3 regions of the Novosphingobium sp. FW305-C-30-35 genome follow, and region 3 is predicted to be linked to each of the others. Evidence: predicted binding sites of a transcription regulator. Region 3 holds the regulator's gene; each other region holds the start of a gene.
The links. Region 3 encodes LexA, which represses DNA repair genes until DNA is damaged. Its sites were predicted from a motif close to GTTCCNCNCTTGTTCT; they were not measured.
Positions count from the first base shown of each region.

Region 1: a site for LexA is predicted at 1,184-1,199, ahead of AC3WLM_RS21110 (DUF7146 domain-containing protein). Genes of this name have one in related genera too.
Region 2: a site for LexA is predicted at 1,217-1,232, ahead of AC3WLM_RS07295 (ribonucleoside-diphosphate reductase subunit alpha). Genes of this name have one in related genera too.

Region 1 is NZ_JBYSYJ010000004.1:213-5,037, forward strand. It holds partial or broken gene AC3WLM_RS21105 (replication protein RepA) at 1-1,093, shown strand, start outside; gene AC3WLM_RS21110 (DUF7146 domain-containing protein) at 1,250-2,008, shown strand; gene AC3WLM_RS21115 (strawberry notch-like NTP hydrolase domain-containing protein) at 2,067-4,825, shown strand, end outside.
Region 2 is NZ_JBYSYJ010000001.1:1,470,772-1,475,596, forward strand. It holds gene AC3WLM_RS07295 (ribonucleoside-diphosphate reductase subunit alpha) at 1-1,129, opposite strand, end outside; gene AC3WLM_RS07300 (GlsB/YeaQ/YmgE family stress response membrane protein) at 1,623-1,871, shown strand; gene AC3WLM_RS07305 (YifB family Mg chelatase-like AAA ATPase) at 1,874-3,382, opposite strand; gene AC3WLM_RS07310 (hypothetical protein) at 3,554-4,267, shown strand; gene polA (DNA polymerase I) at 4,271-4,825, opposite strand, start outside.
Region 3 is NZ_JBYSYJ010000001.1:205,779-210,603, reverse strand. It holds gene gltX (glutamate--tRNA ligase) at 1-1, opposite strand, end outside; gene AC3WLM_RS01220 (ComEC/Rec2 family competence protein) at 31-2,331, shown strand; gene AC3WLM_RS01215 (energy transducer TonB) at 2,441-3,109, opposite strand; gene lexA (transcriptional repressor LexA) at 3,360-4,079, opposite strand; gene AC3WLM_RS01205 (molybdopterin molybdotransferase MoeA) at 4,199-4,825, opposite strand, start outside.

The DNA of each region.
Region 1 (4,825 bases), on a different contig from region 3:
TACTCTACCGATTCTTCGCGAAGACGGAAAATATGCACTGGCCATCAATCCACGACCGGTTCTCCAGACGGTGGACGGTAAGCCAGTGCTACGAAGCGTTGGTGTGCCTTATGGAGCTTATCCACGTGTTGCGCTGATCTATCTGCTTTCTCAGGCGGTGACGAAGCGATCCCGGGACGTTTATCTTGGGCGCAACTTCACGGAATGGATGCGCCGGCTTGGCTACCAGACCGTTTCTTATGGACCTCGCGGCACCGCCAATTTGATGCGCGAGCAAGTCGATCGACTGTTGGCTTGTGAATGGCAAATCCGGTGGGAAGGCAACGACGCCGGCGACAATGCATTTGCCGTTCGAGACGTGAAAATCTCCAACGAATACGCAGGATCCCTCGAGAAGAATGGCGCGTTTGCGCGCGAAATCCGGATGTCCGAGGCATTCTACAGTCACCTAGTCGATCATGCTGTCCCGTTGAACGAGATTGCCATTCGTGAACTTAAGGGCACGCCCACTGCTCTCGATCTCTACACCTACCTCGCGTACCGGCTTCCGCGGATCAGCAGCGATCGAGGTCAAGTGATCTCGTGGGATCAACTGGCTAAACACCTCGGCAACGATGCAGACAGCAAGCGTTTTCGTCAAACTGTGCGTGAAACGATGCAGCTGGTCTCTGCGGTCTACCCGAACGCCGACGTCGATTTCAGTGGCAGGAAGGTGATCCTCCGGCCTTCGCCAGCGCCTTTGGAGCGCAAGCTGGTTGGACCGCATTTGCGGCTACTGGGTGCCCCGGCCCAAGAAACTGCACCGAGATCATCGGTCGGCAAAGCGTCACGTGCGCCTGTCCGGGAGGTCAAAGTCGCCGAACCGTTGTTTCCGTTCCCGGGTGGCAGCTTGACCTATGGCGAGCGCGAAACGAAGTTCCGAGCAATCGGCCTTGAGAAGGGTAAGCCCTGGTGCGTCGACACCATGGCGAACGCATTCCGCACTGGCTTTCCCGGTATCAAGCAAGAGCGCACAGACGCGGAGTGGCTGAGAGTCTGGGAGTCCTTTGTCGTTCGCTATGCCGAGCGACGAGCAAACTCGGATGCGAGCTGACCGATGATTTCCGAGCACTTCGGTTAGGCTGAAACGCAAACCGGGGAGGGGAGTGGGGCTGATGGGGCAGTCATGTCCTTGGCCCGAAACAGACCAACTGTAGAGCTCCGAAGGCTCGTCGAACATCTGAAAGGCAAATGGTCGGGTGAAACTGCCATGTGCCGTTGCCCCTGCCATCCTGACAGGACCCCGTCGCTCTCCATTCGTCAGGGTGATCGAGCCATCCTCGTAACATGCCACGCAGGTTGCGACAGCCGGGACGTCCTTAGGGCCCTCCGCCGCATCGCGGACCTGCCGACTTTCGATGCCTCAGATGTGCTTCCCAGAATCGAGCACCGCGTCAAACCCCACCTCACAATCTGGCAAGCCGGTCGGCCAATCGAAGGGACTTTGGCGGAGCGATATGTGCGCGGGGTGCGCCAGATCTGGGCACCACTCGACGACCTGCGCTTTCACCCCCGGTGTCCACGAGGGCAGGGCAGCCTCGTCCGCTTCGAACCGGCACTCCTCGTTGCGATGCGCAAGTCGGGCGCGATCGCCGCGATCCAGCGGATTTTCCTCGATCCTGCGACATCGACCTACACCGAGAAGCGCGTCCTCGGCCAGGCTATCGGCGCTGCATGGACCAACGGTCCGCCCGGCAAGACCATCGGCATCTGCGAGGGGTTCGAGACTGCGGCTGCCTATACGTCGCTCACGGGCATCCAGGCCTGGGCGACGATGGGTGCCAAACGCTTCCACCAGGTTGACATCCCGGCCTCAGTGGAAACCGTGATCCTGCTGGCCGACAACGACGCCGAGGGCAGGCGGGCCCGCGATCGCGCAGCCGAATCCTACCAACGCCCCGGCCTCGCAATCGAGACCGAATGGCCGCCGGGCCGCATGAACGACTGGGCGCAGCTCCTGAAGCGGTGAGGGGAGGGGGGCTGGAGCGGGCGTGCCGCTGATCGGCACGAGCTCAGGAGTTCTCCGCATGACAACAACGATTCCGCGCGCCAGCGCCATTCTCGGCGCTGCGCGCACACTTGCCGCCAAGCTGCTCCTCGCTGTTCCGATCGACCGCGCTGCTCTGAGCCAGGCCATGACCGAGAGTGCTGGCGGAAGTGACGCCGCAGGTGCCTGGCAGCAGCGCGACAGCTTCGAGGCCCTGGAAGTCGCCCTGTCCCTCGCAATTCCCGAGCTAGTCGGTCGGATGGAGGTGGGATCCGCGATCGGCACGCTCGAGGCGCTGACGCGCGAACTGCCGACCCACACGGTGCGCAGCGAGGACCAGATCCAGTTCCAGCAGTTCTCGACGCCGCCGGCGCTAGCCAGGTTCGCGGTCCATCTGGCGCGGCTTTCCGACGATGACATGGTGCTGGAGCCAAGTGCGGGCACCGGGATCATCGCTTCGCTTGCCAAGGGCGCGGTCAAGGACCTAATCCTCAACGAACTCGAACCCACCCGCGCGGACCTGCTCGAGGCCGTGTTTCCGGGCACGAAGGTCTACCGCCAGGACGGTGCGAAACTCAGCGCGCTGCTGTCGGGAACCGCGCGGCCGAGCGTCGTGCTGATGAATCCGCCGTTCTCGGTGTCGCAATCGCGGGGAGAAGATCAGAACACCGCCGCCAGGCACCTGCGGGCCGCGCTCGACCATTTGCTGCCGGGTGGCCGGATCGTTGCGATCATGCCGGACTGGTTCTCACCCTCGGCCAGGTACGAAGAAACATTCCGGCGCACCCTTGAAGGCGCGCGGGTCGTCCTGTCGCTCCGTCTGGACAAGGGAGGCTATGCCAAGCACGGCACCGGGATCGCCGTTCGCGTGCTGGTGATCGACAAGGTGCCAGGCGAGATCGGCGTATCCACGATCAATCGCGGTTCGGTCGGCGAACTCTTCGCTGCGCTGCCAGCGGTGCCGCTCCGGGCGCCGTTGCGTGACCCGACGCCGTCGGCAGCGCCCCGACCCAAGCTCAGCCTGTTCCGCTCGGTGAAGACCGGTCCAGCCCGGCCCGTGATCGTGCGAGCTCCCCAGACCAACGACGTCCGCCTCGTCGCCTACAAGGTGCTGGCCGAACCTGCCGCGATGGGCGAGCAGCGCGGGGTCTATGCCGATTACCGGCCTTCACGCGTGGTGATCGCAGAAGCTGGCGAACACCCGACGCACCTTGTCGAATCCGCCGCCATGGCCTCTATCGCCGCGCCCAAGCCCGGCTACGTGCCCTCATTACCCGAACGCACCGTGACCGCACGACTGCTGTCCGCCGCCCAGCTCGAAACCGTGATCTACGCAGGCGAGGCCTGGAGCCGCGATCTCCACGGCCGCTTCAGCCATCCTGCCGGCGAGGTTGCGCTCAAGGAGGATCCCGAGGGTCAGCTCTACCGCACTGGCTTCTTCCTTGGCGACGGCACCGGGGCGGGGAAGGGGAGGCAGGCGGCGGCCTGCATCCTCGACCAATGGCTCAAGGGCAATCGCCGTCACATCTGGATCTCGAAGAATGCGCCGCTCCTCGAGGACGCGCAGCGCGACTGGACCGCGATTGGCGGGCTGCCGTCCGACATTCTCGATCTCGCCCGCTGGAAGATCGGCGAGGAGATCACGGCGCCAGAAGGCATCCTGTTCGTTCCCTATGGCACGCTGCGCAGTTCGCGGGTGGAGGATACCAGGTTCGACCAGATCGTCCGCTGGGCCGGTGAAGACTTCGAAGGGGTCATCGTCTTCGACGAGGCCCACGAAATGGGCGGCGTTGCGGGCGGGGAAGGGGCGCTTGGCCAAAAGCAGGGATCGCTGCAGGGCATCGCCGGGGTCCTGCTCCAGAACACACTGCCCCGCGCCCGGGTGCTCTATGCCTCGGCAACCGGCGCATCGGAAGTCAACAACCTCGCATATGCGGTGCGGCTCGGGCTGTGGGGCCCCGGCACCGCCTTTGCCAACCGCGAGCAGTTCATCAGCGAGATTCGGGACGGCGGCATTGCCGCGATGGAACTCGTCGCCCGCGACCTCAAGGCCTCCGGGCTCTACCTCGCCCGCGCGCTCAGCTTCGCAGGGATCGAGTACGATATCCTGCGCCACGATCTGACCCCAGAGCAGATCGCGGTCTACGACACCTATTGCGAGGCTTGGACAATCATCCATCAGAACCTCGAAGCCGCGCTCGAACTTACTGGCATCGTCGATGGGCTTGAGAACAAGACCCTCAATAGCGGCGCCAAGGCGGCGGCCCGCAGTCGGTTCGAGGGGACCAAGCAGCGCTTCTTTGCGCAGGTCCTGCTCTCGCTTAAGCTGCCCTCGATTTACCCCGCGATCGACGAGCATCTGGCCGAGGGTGACAGTGTCGTGGTCCAACTGGTGAGCACCGCCGAATCGATCCTCAACCGGCGACTCGATGAGCTGGAACCGGCTGAGCGAGAGGCTCTCGACATTGCCTACGACTGTAAAGAGTACGTCGTCGACTACTTGACCCGGGCCTTCCCGACCCGGCAAATGGAGGAATACACGGACGAACTCGGCGACGTGCGCTCGCGGCCGATGTGGGACGAGGCGGGCAATCCGGTCCACAACCCGCAGGCTGAGGCTGCCCGCGCCGACCTGATCGAGCACATCTGCGCCATGCCGCCGATCCCGACCGCGCTCGATGCGCTGCTCGAACACTACGGCGTGACGGCCGTCGCCGAGGTTACCGGGCGTAGCAAGCGCCTCGTCCGTGACGGATCGGGGCAGCACCGCCTCGAAAGCCGCTCACCTCGGACCAATCT
Region 2 (4,825 bases), 1.3 Mb from region 3:
CGTTCCACTCGTCCCAGGTTTCAAGGTTGAGCGAGGACAGGCAGCACACCGCGGTACGATCGTAGCCGAGGTGATCGCGGCCCGTCGGCAGGGTGATTTCCGAGCAGAGGTTCGAGGTCGAGACCTTCAGCCCCAGGTCGCGGTGATGCTTGGGCATCATGCGGTTCACCGTGTCGTTGAACACAATGTAGGGCTCGCCCGTGGCAAGGCGGGTTTCAACGAGCTTCTGGAACAGCGAACGCGCATCGACCGTGCTGCGAATCGAGCCGTCCTTGGGGCTGCGCAGGTGGAATTCCGTGCCATCGCGCACGGCTTCCATGAATTCGTCGGTCAGCAGCACGCCATGATGGAGGTTCAGCGCCTTGCGGTTGAAGTCACCCGAAGGTTTGCGGATCTCGAGGAACTCCTCGATTTCCGGGTGCGAAACGTCGAGATAGCAGGCCGCCGAACCGCGCCGCAGCGAACCCTGGCTGATCGCCAGCGTCAGCGAATCCATCACGCGCACGAAGGGGATGATGCCGCTGGTCTTGCCGTTGAGGCCGACGCTCTCGCCGATGCCGCGGACCTTGCCCCAATAGGTGCCGATGCCGCCGCCGCGCGAGGCGAGCCAGACGTTCTCGTTCCACGTCGCGACAATGCCTTCGAGGCTGTCATCGACCGAGTTGAGGTAGCACGAGATCGGAAGGCCGCGCCCGGTGCCGCCGTTCGACAGAACCGGCGTGGCTGGCATGAACCACAGCTTCGAGATGTAGTCGTAGAGACGCTGGGCGTGCTCCTGATCGTCGGCATAGGCATCGGCCACGCGCGCGAACAGGTCCTGATACTTCTCGCCGGGGAGCAGGTAGCGGTCGTCCAGCGTGTCCTTGCCGAAATCGGTCAGGCGCGCATCGCGGCTGTCATCCGTCACGATGGTAAAGCGGCGCGGATTGACCTTCTTGGAATCGCTGACCGGCGCGGCCGCAACGGCAGCCGCTGCGACGGTGGCGGCCATGCCTGCGACAAGTGCTTCGCTGCCTGCGTCCTTGGCGTCCATATCCATCGCCTTTGCTTCACCGGCCGCAGCCGGAGCGCCTGCAAGCGCCAGTTCGTCCTGCGCAACCACGGAGCCGTCTCCAGTTCTGAAATCCACGTTCAACCCCCGTTCGCACCCCGCAGCCAAGGCCCGGGCGATCAATCGACACTCGAATCGGGCGAGTGGCCCAATCCTACAAGAGACGGAACGAAAGTGGAACATGTTGTTCCGCAGGCGCTCGGCTCCAGAATTCCCGATCACGGCCCCGTGTGCCCTGCGCGCAGGCAATGCGTTGCCATTGCGCGCAAAACACGCCCAAGCGCTCTAAACTAGGTTTAGAGGTCCCCCTGAAGCCCGACCACAACCCATAGTGCCTCAACCGGATTCAGACACAAGAGGGTAAACATCCGCAGGGAGACTCGATTCGTCGCACGTGCGATTCGCTTCGTCGCCAGAAGAGCTATTGTGCAGTGCAGCGACGCGTGGACTTTCCTGCACTTCAAGGGCGAAACGACGCCGGTCGAAATATTTTTCGGGTTGGCCACCAACTTGTGGACAAGAGAGCGTCAACCGGCACCATATGTGGTGTCCACAGGAACGGAGTGCAGGTGTGCTGAATCTGATCTCGATTGTCTTCACCGGTCTGGTGGTCGGCGTGCTGGCGCGGTTCTTCTATCCCGGCGACGTCGACATCGGCATGCTCAAGACCGTGCTGCTGGGGGTAGGCGGCGCGCTTGTCGCAGGCCTGTTCGCCAGTTGGCGCAGCGGCCGGACGTTCGGCGAAGGCGTCAACCGCGCAGGCTGCCTCGCCTCGGTCATCGGAGCGATGCTGCTCATCTTCCTTGGGCGCAATCTTTAAGCCTAAGCCCGAGGCGCAATGCGGCGATAGCTGAGCGCTTCGGCCACATGGATGCGACCCACTGTGTCCGCCCCGGCCAGATCGGCGATAGTCCGCGCCACGCGCAGCATGCGGGTATAGCCGCGCGCGGAGAGGCGCATCGCTTCGGCAGCCTGTGCGAGCAGCTTGCGCCCGGGTTCGTCCGGAGTTGCGTGGATGTCCAGCAGATCGCCGTTAAGCTCGGCGTTGCTGCGGGCGTTGGTGCCCTCGAGCCGGGCAACTTGCAGCGCCCTCGCCCGCGCCACCCGCGCGGCCACCTGGTCGGAACCTTCTGCAGGCGGCGGAAGCGCCAGATCCGCCGCGGAGACCGGATCGACCTCGACATGGAGGTCTATGCGATCAAGCAGCGGGCCTGACACCTTGGACTGATAGTCGCCGGCACAGCGGGGGGCACGGCTGCACCCAAGCGCCGGATCGCCCAGATGGCCGCAGCGGCACGGGTTCATCGCCGCGATCAGTTGCACGCGCGCCGGGAAGGTCACGTGCGCGTTGGCGCGGGCCACGGTCACCTCGCCCGTCTCCAGCGGCTGGCGCAGGGAATCGAGCACGGCGCGCTGAAACTCGGGCAGTTCGTCGAGGAACAGGACGCCGAGGTGCGCAAGGCTCACTTCGCCGGGACGCACTTTCAGCCCGCCCCCGGTCAAGGCGGCCATGGAAGCGGAATGGTGGGGAGCCCGGAACGGCCGGGCGCGGCTGATGCGACCGTCCTCGAGCGTGCCGGCCACCGACGCCACCATTGACACCTCGAGCGCCTCGGACGGGGTCAGCTCCGGCAGGATGCCGGGCAGGCACGAGGCCATCAGCGACTTGCCCGCGCCCGGCGGCCCGATCATCAGCAGGTTATGCCCGCCAGCCGCCGCAATCTCCAGCGCCCGCTTGGCGGTTTCCTGGCCCTTGACCTGCTTGAGATCGGCCAGGCGACGCGGTGGCTCTGCCACGCCCTGAGAAGGCTGCGGGAGGCGGTGCTGCCCCTTCAGGTGATTGAGCAGGCCGATGAGGTCCGGTGCGGCGATCACGTCGATCCCGCTGGCCCAGCGTGCCTCGGGCCCTTGCGCGGCAGGGCAGATCAGGCCCTTCTCCTCACCACTGGCATGAAGCGCGGCGAGCAGCACGCCAGGTGACGGCAATACGCGGCCATCCAATGCCAGCTCTCCCACCGCCACATAGTCAGCGATCTGTTCGAGATCGACCACGCCCATTGCGGCCAGCAAAGCAAGCGCAATCGGAAGATCGTAGTGCGAGCCTTCCTTGGGCAGATCAGCCGGCGACAGGTTCACGGTGATCCGTTTGGGCGGCAGGGCGAGACCGAGTGCGGAAAGCGCCGAGGAAACCCGCTCCCGGCTTTCGCCCACCGCCTTGTCGGGCAGGCCGACGAGCCGGAACGCGGGCAAACCGGGCGCCACCTGGCACTGCACTTCGACGGCGCGCGCCTCGAGCCCGAGATAGGCGACCGTCGACACCAGCGCGACCATCGATACTGCACTCCATCCGCAATGCTACTTAGCCTAGCAGCGGTGCGGCCAGTACGGTGGCGGGATGCGGCCATTTTCGAGGCATTCGTAGCCAGTCGCGGGTCATGGTGAAGCGATCTTAACCGCGTCCCTTGGCAATTCGGCAATCCGCGCGCGCGGAAAAGGCTGACCATGCTCCGCCGCGCGCTTCTTCCCGCGATCTTCGCCATTCTCGCCTGCCAGCCGGTGCTGGCGCGCGAGGTGACGACGCGCGAGGTAACGACACGGACCTGGGTGGAGAACGGCGTCACATGGACCGAGACGACGGTCGTCGAAGTCGAGGAGCCGGGCTCCGAACGCATCGCCGGGCTGCCCCGCGCCGATGTGAAGGGCGTCGCCAGCTTCGGGTCGTTCGAGGTGCTGGACGGCAGCCGGGCCGCACTCGTCGCCGAAACCGACAGCTATTCGCCAGCGGACTTCCAGAAGATGCTGCGCGCCTTCCCCGGCATTCGGATGCTCGAAATGCCGGACTGCCCCGGCACGGTCGACGATCACGCGAATCTGCGCCTCGGCCGCATGATCCGCGCCCGCGGCATTGCCACGCGCGTGCCGGAACACGGCTCGGTCCGCTCGGGCGCGGTCGAGCTGTTCCTTGCCGGAGCTAGCCGCAGCGCTGCGCCCGATGCCGAGTTCGTGGTCCATTCTTGGATCGACGATGAGGGTCTCGAGCCGGACGATTTCAGTGCGTCCGACCCGGTCAACCGCGCGTACCTCGACTACTACCGCGAAATGGGCCTTGGGCCGGACAAGGCCTCGGCGTTCTACGCGCTGACCAACTCGGTGCCGAACGATCAGATCCTGACGCTCGGCACCGCCGATCTGGCGCAATACGCAGCGCTCAACTGACGATCAGTGCGCTGCGCCCCATGACAGGCCGGTTCCGATCTCCACGCCAAGCGGCACACTGAGCTTCACCGCAGGCTCGGCCGCCGTCGCCATGACCCGCTCGATCACCGGCCTGGCTTCCTCCACATCGCCTTCCGGCAGCTCGAAGACGAGTTCGTCGTGGACCTGCAGCAGCATCTTCACGCGGGGCAAGCCTGCTTGGGCAAGGGCCGGCATCATCCGGGCCATGGCGCGCTTGATGATGTCGGCGCTGGTGCCCTGGATCGGAGCGTTGATTGCGGCACGCTCGCTGCCCTGGCGTTCGGCCTGGTTCTTTGAGCCGATGCGCGGGAACCACGTCTTGCGGCCGAACAGCGTCTGCGAATAGCCACACTCGCGCACGCTCTCCAATGTTTCGTGGATGTAGCGCTGGATGCCGGGGAAGCGTTCGAAGTAGCGGTCGATCATGGCCTGCGCCTCGTCCGCGCTAACGCCCAGACGCCCCCCCAGGCCCCAGCGGCTGATGCCGTAGAGGATGGCGAAGTTGATCGTCTTGGCCCTTCCCCGGGTGTCACGATC
Region 3 (4,825 bases):
TCGGCCGCGCTTTCCTTTGCTTTGAATGTCATGGCGTCTCCGGCTGCAGATCGGCCAGCGGCAGACTACCCCGCCGCCGAACCGGTCCCTGAACCGGGCGAACGCGCGCGGCATTGGGACATCCGCGCGCGATTGTCCAGCATGCTTGATGGTCGGATCGACGCTGCAGAACGCTTCCTGGATGCACACCCGTTCGAACGCGGGCTCTGGCTGGTGGTGGCCTTTGCCGCAGGCATCGTGCTGTGGGTAGCGCTTCCCTCCCGCTCCGACTGGATTGCCGCACTGTTGGCGCTTGGGGCCATCGCCATCCTTGCCCTGTTGGCGATCAATGCCGAGAAGCGGCCTCACCTGCGCCTCGCCGTGGCAGGACTGGCGATCATGGTGGCTGCCGGCGAGGTCACCATCTGGACGCGCTCCGCGCTGGTGGGGCAACCGGGCATAGCGAGACCGCAGGTTTCTGCTCTTGCCGGAGAAGTTCTTGAACGACGGGAGGAGCCGGCAAAGGCGCGCGCGCGCCTCGTATTGCGGGTGATGCTGGATGGCATGGCCGGTCCTGTCCGCGTGCGGGTCAACCTGCCTTACGACAAGGATCCGGGAGACGTGGCTGAAGGTGCCCGGGTCGCCCTGGGCGCCCGGCTCATGCCACCGGCCGCTCCCATGCTTCCGGGCGCGTATGACTTTGCTCGCAGGGCCTGGTTCGATGGCCTTGCAGCGACGGGAACGGTGCTGGGCGATGTGCGAGTGGTCGGAAGATCAGATCGTGATACCACGCTTCGCAGCTTGCAGAAGTCGCTGGCCGAGCATGTCCGCTCACGGTTGACCGGATCGGCGGGGACAATTGCGGCCGCATTTGCCAGCGGGGATCGCGGGGCGATTGCTGCCAGCGATGAAGACGCCATGCGCGATGCGGGACTGACCCACCTCCTGTCGATCAGCGGCTTGCATGTCAGCGCGCTGGTGGGGGCCGTCTATTGGCTGGTTGCGCGCTTGCTCGCGCTCTTTCCCTGGGTTGCGCTCAGGATCCGCGTGCCTCTTGCAGCTGCGCTGGCAGGCGCCCTGGCAGGATTTGGCTATACCTTGCTGACCGGAGCGGAAGTGCCCACCATCCGGTCGTGCATCGGGGCATTGCTTGTCCTTGGTGCGCTGGCCTTGGGACGCGATCCACTATCGATGCGAATGGTCGCGGTTGGCGGCTTTGTCGTCATGCTGTTCTGGCCCGATGCCGTCCTTGGCCCCAGCTTCCAGATGAGTTTCGCGGCCGTGATTGCGATCATCGCCTTTCACTCGGCGGGCCCGGTCCGCTCGTTCCTCACCGGTGAACACCATGGGCCCCTGGTCCGGGCTGGGCGAAGCTTCGTAATGTTGCTGGCTACCGGCATGGTCATTGAACTCGCACTGATGCCAATCGGCCTGTTCCATTTTCATCGCGCTGGCGTTTATGGCTCGCTGGCAAACGTCATTGCCATTCCGCTGACCACTTTCGTGACCATGCCGCTGATCGGCTTGGCCCTGGTGTTTGATCTCGCAGGCCTTGGCGCACCGGTTTGGTGGCTGGTTGGCAAGTCCCTCGATCTGCTGCTGGCGCTGGCACACTTCGTGGCATCACAACCCGGCTCAGTAACTGCAATGCCGCCCTTCGAAACATGGAGCTACGCGCTGTTCCTCGTCGGCATGTTGTGGCTGGCACTCTGGGTGGGCAAGGTGCGCCTTCTTGGCACCATACCCGCCGGTCTTGCCATCACCGCTATGGTCCTGACGCCGCGGCCCGATGTGCTTGTCACCGGTGATGGCCATCATGTCGGCATAGCCGGCGAAGGATCGGACCTGATCGTCCTGCGCATGGGAAGGGGCGATTACATGCGGGACAACTTGCTCGAACTTGCCGGAATGGAAGGCAGCCTTCGTCGCCTCGATGAATGGCCGGGTGCTCGCTGCAATGAAGACTTCTGCGCTGCAACGGTGCTCAGAAACGAACGGCGTTTTACGCTCCTGATGGCCCGCAGCCGAAACTACATTGACGACATGGCGCTTGTGGCGGCCTGCGAGCGGGCCGACATCGTCATCGCCGATCGACGCCTTCCGGCATCGTGCCGCCCGCGCATGCTGAAGGCAGACCGATCCTATCTCGCCAATACGGGAGGCATATCCATCGATCTTGCCTCTGGCCGGATTCGCACCGTAGCGGAGGCGCAGGGCCAGCATGGTTGGTATCGCTGGCCAGTACCGCGCCCGACGCTCAGCCAAACGCACCTCCACGACGCCGGAGCCGAAACGCCAGATGCGTCTGAAGCAACCGTGCCGGTAACGGCGCTAGTGGCTTCCAAGCGATGAATGCGACCCAGGGCGGTCCATTTCCTTGTCCGGCGGGCGATGATCTCAAAGCAGCGCTCCTTTCCGCCGAACTTGCCGGGCGAACCTGACGTTCGCCCGGCTCAATTCATCAGGGGAGGACCCAGCGCACCGATCCGACGTAGCTCCCCGCAGTCGGCATGCCGTCGCTGCCAAGTGCAGGAGTGAACCGCGCTCGCGCGCTGACTTTCGTGCATGTCGCTGCATCAAGGTCAGGAGACCCGCTCGATCCGGTAATCTCGCATCCCGTGACGCGGCCATCCACGCCTATCGAGAGGCGAAACCGGGTTAGCCCTTCTCTTTCCTCTCTGATTGCGGCCGAGGGATAGTCGCGGTCCGAGATCCATGAGCCCGGCGATCCCTTCGGCGATGCTGTGCGCACGGCAAAGCTCGGCGAGGGAGAGGGGCGGGGCTCGGGCAGGACGTTCGGGATAGGGTCGACTGGCGTGATCGGGGTGACCTCGATATCCCGGACTGTGCTTGAAGGATCCACCGGCGTAATCGCGATGTCGGGGCGGGGGGCCACCAGCGAGCGGCTGCCAGGCTGTGGGGAAGGTTTCACGTCCGGCGGAGGAGCGACAGGCGTTACCTTCACCTCCTCGTCCTCCCACTGCTTGGCAGGAAGTCGGTCCGTCAGGATCGTGACCATGCTGTTGGCGAACCCTGAAGCGATCGCCCAGATCGCCACTCCATGAAGCAGCCCGACCGCGATGAAGGTCTGTGTCTGCCTGCGTCTCGTATTCTCGATTGCATAAGCCATTGGCAACACCTCTTCCGTTGCCGACGCCCCATGTTCTGGCGGGCCGTCCCGGAAAGGGGCGCCCCATGGCGGGGCATTCGGTAACAGTGGATACTATACTTCACACTGGATCACATCCAGAAGAATCTCAACCAAATCGATTGATATTTGCCATAACATGCTGATGCAAAAAAAGCCGCCGCGCATTTCCTGCGCAGCGGCCTTTATCATCAGGCACGCCCGAAGGCCGGGCGCTATGTTGCAACAAACGTCAGTGGTAGCGCCGCAACAAGCCTGCAAGCTTGCCCTGCACGGTCACCTCGTCGGGGCGATAGAACTGAGGATCATAGGCAGCGTTGGCGGGATCCAGCCGAACCATGCCCTTTTCGTGATGGAGATACTTGAGCGTGGCCTCTTCCCCGCGCACAAGTGCAACCACGATCTCGCCATCGCGCGCCATATCTGTCTTGCGGACAAGCGCGTAATCGCCATCGAAGATCCCGGCTTCAACCATCGAGTCACCGGACACTTCGAGTGCGTAATGCTCTCCTGCGCCCAGTAGCGCGGCAGGAACCGGCAGGGTCGCCGTCGTCTCGAGGGCTTCGATTGGCACACCGGCTGCAATCTTGCCGTGCAGCGGCAGCTCGATCACGTCGTTTGCCGCCACAGGCACGGGAGGCGCTTTTGGTGCAGGACGAAGCGCCGTGACGCTTCCGCCCGTTGCTCCACCATCTGCATTGGCAATCTGCCGAACGGCGCTCTGCTTGCCCACCGCGCTGTCTGGCTGGCGGAGGACTTCGAGTGCCCGTGCGCGGTTGGGGAGGCGGCGGATGAAGCCACGCTCTTCAAGCGCCGAGATCAGCCGGTGGACGCCCGACTTGGACTTCAGATCGAGCGCTTCCTTCATCTCCTCGAACGAGGGGGAGATGCCCGACTCTTCAAGCCGGACCTGAATGAAGGTGAGCAGTTCGTGCTGCTTGCGCGTCAACATCGGCGGCCACTCCGCAATGCGCGGCTTCGAGGCAAAGCCGCTGGTCTTTCATGGACCGGGAGTGAATGTTCCATCCCGGCGAACGAATGCGGAACGGATAAGCAACCTGTTGCGACTCGTCAAGCAATTCCGCCATTTTCGAGGAGGTAGATAGGAACATCCGTTCCGGCCGGTTTGGCCTCGGCCCCTGCTTCCCGCACGGCCAACGCGTTGGCCCTTGAAAGTGGAGAGAGCGCTCCGGAATCCTGGAGCGGGTCGAGCCTTACCGACGCTCCGTCCCATATCGCGCGCAGGAACTCCATTCGGCTCCCGCCCTGCGCCAGTGGCTCTGCAAGCCGGGCTGGGATGGCTTTTGGCAGAGGCGCGCTCGCGCCGAGCATCGCTCTCAGCAGGGGGAGCATGAACAGGTAGGCCGTGACGAAGGCCGAGGCGGGATTGCCGGGCAGGCCGAGAATGATCTGGGATCCACGCGTTGCCACCAGCAGCGGCTTGCCCGGCTTGATGCCGATGCGCCAGAAGTCGATCGAGGCGCCAACGGCCTCGAGCGCCGGGCGAACGAGATCGTGATCCCCGACTGACGCCCCGCCGCTTGTGACGATGATGTCCGAGTTGTTTGCCGCGTCCAGCGCGCGGACCAATTCTGCGAGTTCGTCCGCCACAGGACCGGCATGGCGGATATCGACCGGCAGGGAGGCGGCCATCGCACAGAGCATCGGCCCGTTGCTGGCGGGAAGCTGGTGCAGGTC